DNA from 2 places in the Planococcus sp. APC 3900 genome. Region 2 is predicted to be linked to the other one. Evidence: a T-box and tRNA genes for the amino acid it is inferred to sense, from the RefSeq annotation. Region 2 holds a T-box; the other holds one or more tRNA genes.
What was found. A T-box is a leader RNA that pairs with one kind of tRNA and senses whether it is charged. The one in region 2 lies ahead of leuS (leucine--tRNA ligase), so its partner is inferred to be a tRNA-Leu.

Region 1 (2,462 bases), on a different contig from region 2:
TTCGATTAAAAACCTTTTCCAAACTGAAAAAGATCCAATCCGGATTATTCAATACAAAGACATTTACGAAGAGCTGGAAGAAATTGCTGACCATTGTCAGCAAGTCGCAAATACATTCGAATCAATTATAATGAAAAACGCTTAAGGAGCAAAATGACTGATGGATATGATATTGCTGTTAACGGTTTTGATTGTCATTTTTGCTGTCGTATTTGATTTTATCAATGGTTTTCATGATACGGCGAACTCGATAGCTACGGCAGTCTCCACAAAGGCATTAACGCCAAGGCGTGCCATTTTACTGGCTGCTGTAATGAACTTTGTGGGCGCAATGGCTTTTACAGGAGTTGCTAAAACAATCACAAAAGACATTGTCGATCCATTTGCGCTGGATAATGGCTCTGTCGTTATATTGGCAGCGTTACTGGCTGCCATCACATGGAATCTATTAACTTGGTATTACGGCATTCCAAGCAGCTCCTCGCACGCTTTAATCGGTTCGATTGCTGGGGCAGCTATTGCGGGTGCTGGATTTGCCGCTTTGAATTACAGTGGGTTTCTGGCTATCCTGCAGGCTTTGATTTTTTCTCCAATTCTTGCGTTGGTTGTAGGTTATCTAATGTACAGCATCTTTAAAGTAGTTTTCAAAAATCATAACTTAACGAAAACCAATCGGAATTTTAGGTTGATCCAAATTGCTACTGCCGCTTTGCAGTCGTTTTCTCACGGGACGAACGATGCCCAAAAAGCGATGGGGATCATTACGATGGCCTTGATCGTCAATAACTACCAAACTTCGGATGACGTTCAGCTATGGGTTCAGGCAACTTGTGCGCTGGCGATGGCATTGGGAACTTCCATCGGTGGCTGGAGAATCATTAAAACTGTCGGTGGAAAAATCATGAAAATCCGTCCTGTCAATGGAGTTGCAGCAGATCTGACGGGGGCAGCAGTGATTTTCGGCGCTACCTTGATCCATTTGCCGGTCAGCACTACTCATGTTATTTCATCTTCTATTATGGGGGTAGGCGCAGCGCATCGCGTCAAAGGCGTTCAGTGGGGGACAGCTAAAACCATGCTGATCACCTGGCTGATCACGATGCCGATTTCAGCATTATTGGCTGCCATGTTCTATTTGCTCCTCAATCTTGTAATGTAGAAAAACTTTAAAAGTTTTTTAAGAAATTTATCTATTATATTAATAAAGTATTGGCGAGCGAAAAAAGATGTGCTATAATAAATCTTGTCCGCTAAAGCAATACTTGCCGGCGTGGCGGAATTGGCAGACGCGCGGGACTCAAAATCCCGTTCCTTCACCGGAGTGTCGGTTCGACCCCGACCGCCGGTATACCGCTAGCCCAAAAGACCCTGACTTCACTGTCAGGGTCTTTTTCTTTTGCCCAATCTAAGCGCGGATTTATCTAACTGGCAAGTAGTTCTGTAGAATTGAATCCATTTGCTGGGCTTAACATTTCAGATGATCTTACAAACAGAGTTCATGGAAGAGATACACTCGAAAGTCAAGAATAGGGCATATTCGTCAATAAAAATGAAGAAATTGGATCTTGCTGAGTTGAGGTGTGCATATCGAAGGTGGAAAATAAAGGGGGTGGCTGTACCTGTCTTATCATTCTATAAGACAGCTCTTTTGTTAGCCTAAATTTCTTCAGCGCGGAGTTTTTGAGTTTCATTCTGGAAATGTGTATGCTGAAACATAACGAGTGATTCTGCAAATAAAGGAGAATTTGATGAGAGATATACATAGTGATATTTTGGAATTAAGAGGAAGCCATTATGATTTTGGAGTCAGGCAAGGTGAGCTTTTAAAAGACAGTATTATATTGGATAACCGGAGAAAGCAGTGGAAAGCGAAAAGGCCGAGGTTTGAAATAGATGTAGAGGACACAAAGGCGGCCTATCACAGATTCGCCCCCGGAATCTGGGACGAATTGACGGGACTGCAGGAAAGCCTCAAATTGCCGATGGAAGATGTACTGCGTGATTTCGGGGGATACCGGATCGATGCGATGCCGTCTGGCTGTTCAATTGTCACGGGAAGGGATTTTATGGTCCGCAATTACGACTTCCACCCGCAGACTTATGAAGGACGTTTCAGCCTGTTTCAGCCGGATGACCAGGGCTATGCGATCATTGGACCCACTTCACGAATTACAGGTCGTATGGACGGCATGAATGAAAAAGGATTGGCCATGGGCTATAACTTTACCCACCGTAAAAAGCCAGGTGATGGATTTGTCTGCTACTTGATCGGCCGCATTATCCTGGAAACTTGCGCAACGATTGAAGAGGCGGTGGAGCTGCTGAAAGAGATTCCGCACCGCGGTTCATTTAGTTATATCGTGACTGATCAGAGTGGTGAAACACGGATCATCGAAGCGAGTCCGCGTGCAGTGGATGTACGTATCAGTAATGTCTGCACCAATCACTTTGAAATTCAACAA
Region 2 (2,462 bases):
AGTGGGAATACCTGAACAGCTCATACTGGCTCTTGTTGATAAAGGGGTAACTGATCTGACCGTCATTTCCAATAATTGCGGAGTGGATGAGTGGGGTCTTGGATTATTATTGAAAAACAAGCAGATCAAAAAAATGATCGGTTCGTATGTAGGGGAAAACAAAGAATTCGAGCGGCAAGTACTGTCTGGTGAAATTGAAGTGGAGTTAACGCCGCAAGGAACGCTTGCTGAGAAAATGAGGGCAGGCGGAGCAGGCATTCCCGCATTCTTTACACCGGCTGGCGTCGGGACAACGGTTGCGGACGGCAAGGAAATCCGCGAGTTTGGCGGTAAGGAATATGTGCTCGAACATGCTTTGAGGGCTGACTTTTCATTGGTTCGGGCTCACCGTGCCGATAAAATGGGGAACCTGGTGTACAACAAGACAGCACAGAACTTTAACCCGCTCGCTGCAGCCGCTGGGAAAATAACCATCGCGGAAGTCGAAGAAATCGTGGAAATCGGAGAAATTGATCCGAACCATGTGCAAACCCCGAGCATCTATGTCCAAGGTTTGCTGCAGGCGGACCAGGAAAAACGCATTGAGCGCTTAACAACACGCACTGTTTAGGGAAGGGTGGGGAAAAACGTGGATAAACAAGCAGTCAGAGAACGAATTGCAAAACGGGCCGAAAAAGAAATTAAAGACGGTGATTACGTCAACCTGGGAATCGGTATGCCCACGTTGGTGGCCAATTTCATTTCCGAAAACAAAAGCGTGGTGCTTCAGTCTGAAAACGGACTTCTGGGGATCGGACCTTATCCGACCGAAGATCAGGTCGACCCTGATTTGATCAACGCCGGAAAAGAAACAGTGACCACAATACCTGGATCCGCATTCTTTACAAGTGCGGAATCCTTTGCGATGATCCGTGGCGGACATATTGATGTGGCGATTCTCGGCGGCATGGAAGTAGCTGAGAACGGCGACTTAGCCAACTGGATGATTCCCGGCAAAATGATCAAAGGCATGGGCGGTGCAATGGATCTTGTCCATGGTGCCAAAAAAGTCATCGTCATCATGGACCACGTGTCAAAAGATGGCTCTGCCAAAATCAAAAAGCAATGCGATTTGCCGTTGACCGGCAAAGCCGTGGTCGACAAAATCATTACAGAACGTGCAGTTATCGAAGTGACGGACGCTGGACTGGTCCTGTCTGAGGTATTTGAGGGCTTTTCGGTCCAGGATATCATCGACTCTACAGATGCACCGCTGAACACCGATAACGTTAAAGTCTCATAGGCTATTGCCAAAAAACGGCCGTTCGTCTAAAATGAAGACAATAGCCAATGACAGCGAAGAGGACCAGTACATTGTGTGTTTTCCACAGAGAGCCGGCGGGTGGTGCAAGCCGGTGAAATGCGCAATCGAACTCACCTTGGAGTCAGTGTATGTGAAACCAAGTAAGATACACCGTTTTCCGCGTTAAGGAGTCAAGTTGAGCGAGCGTTCGCTAATTTGGGTGGTACCGCGGGAAAACTCCCGTCCCTTATTTATGAGGGACGGGAGTTTTTATTTTTGAGGAGGAACAGGAAAATGACATTCAAGCATAAGATAGTAGAAAAGAAATGGCAGAAATATTGGCAAGACAACAAAACATTCAAGATGGTGGATGACCCATCGAAACCGAAATTTTACGCATTGGATATGTTCCCATATCCATCAGGTGCTGGACTTCATGTTGGCCATCCAGAGGGGTACACGGCGACGGATATTTTGAGCCGCGTCAAACGCATGCAGGGCTATAACGTTCTTCATCCTATGGGATGGGATGCATTCGGTCTTCCAGCAGAACAGTATGCACTCGATACTGGCAACGATCCGGCCGAATTCACAGCGAAAAACATCGCAACTTTCAAGCGCCAGATTCAGGAACTTGGATTTTCCTATGATTGGGACCGTGAAATCAATACGACGGATCCTTCCTACTATAAATGGACACAATGGATTTTCATCCAATTGTATAATAAAGGCCTTGCTTATGTAGACGAAGTGGCAGTTAACTGGTGCCCGGCACTTGGCACGGTTTTGGCCAACGAAGAAGTTATCGACGGCAAATCAGAGCGTGGCGGCCATCCCGTCGAACGCCGTCCGATGCGCCAATGGGTGTTGCGCATTACGGAATATGCAGATCGTTTGCTTGAAGATCTGAATGATTTGGACTGGCCTGAAAGCCTGAAAGATATGCAGCGCAACTGGATCGGCAAATCTGAAGGGGCGGAACTGGAATTCCAGGTGGCAGACACCGAACATTCTTTCCGTGCTTTCACAACACGCCCGGATACGATTTTCGGCGCGACTTATGCGGTACTGGCTCCTGAACATAAATTGGTGGCAGCCATTACAACTGCCGGCCAACAACAGGCTGTCGAAAAATACATCGATGACGTCAAGACGAAAAGTGACTTGGAGCGCACCGATT

Region 1: it encodes a tRNA-Leu, which carries the amino acid that the T-box ahead of leuS (leucine--tRNA ligase) is inferred to sense. The anticodon was not compared.

What each region holds. Positions count from the first base shown of each region.
Region 1 covers NZ_JASDCT010000007.1:1,511-3,972, forward strand. Annotated here, with positions in the region: gene QMA04_RS13970 (DUF47 domain-containing protein) at 1-145, shown strand, start outside; gene QMA04_RS13975 (inorganic phosphate transporter) at 161-1,159, shown strand; tRNA gene QMA04_RS13980 (tRNA-Leu) at 1,265-1,348, shown strand; gene QMA04_RS13985 (C45 family autoproteolytic acyltransferase/hydrolase) at 1,749-2,462, shown strand, end outside.
Region 2 covers NZ_JASDCT010000009.1:75,404-77,865, reverse strand. Annotated here, with positions in the region: gene QMA04_RS16250 (CoA transferase subunit A) at 1-610, shown strand, start outside; gene QMA04_RS16245 (3-oxoacid CoA-transferase subunit B) at 629-1,282, shown strand; T-box leader at 1,327-1,533, shown strand; gene leuS (leucine--tRNA ligase) at 1,577-2,462, shown strand, end outside.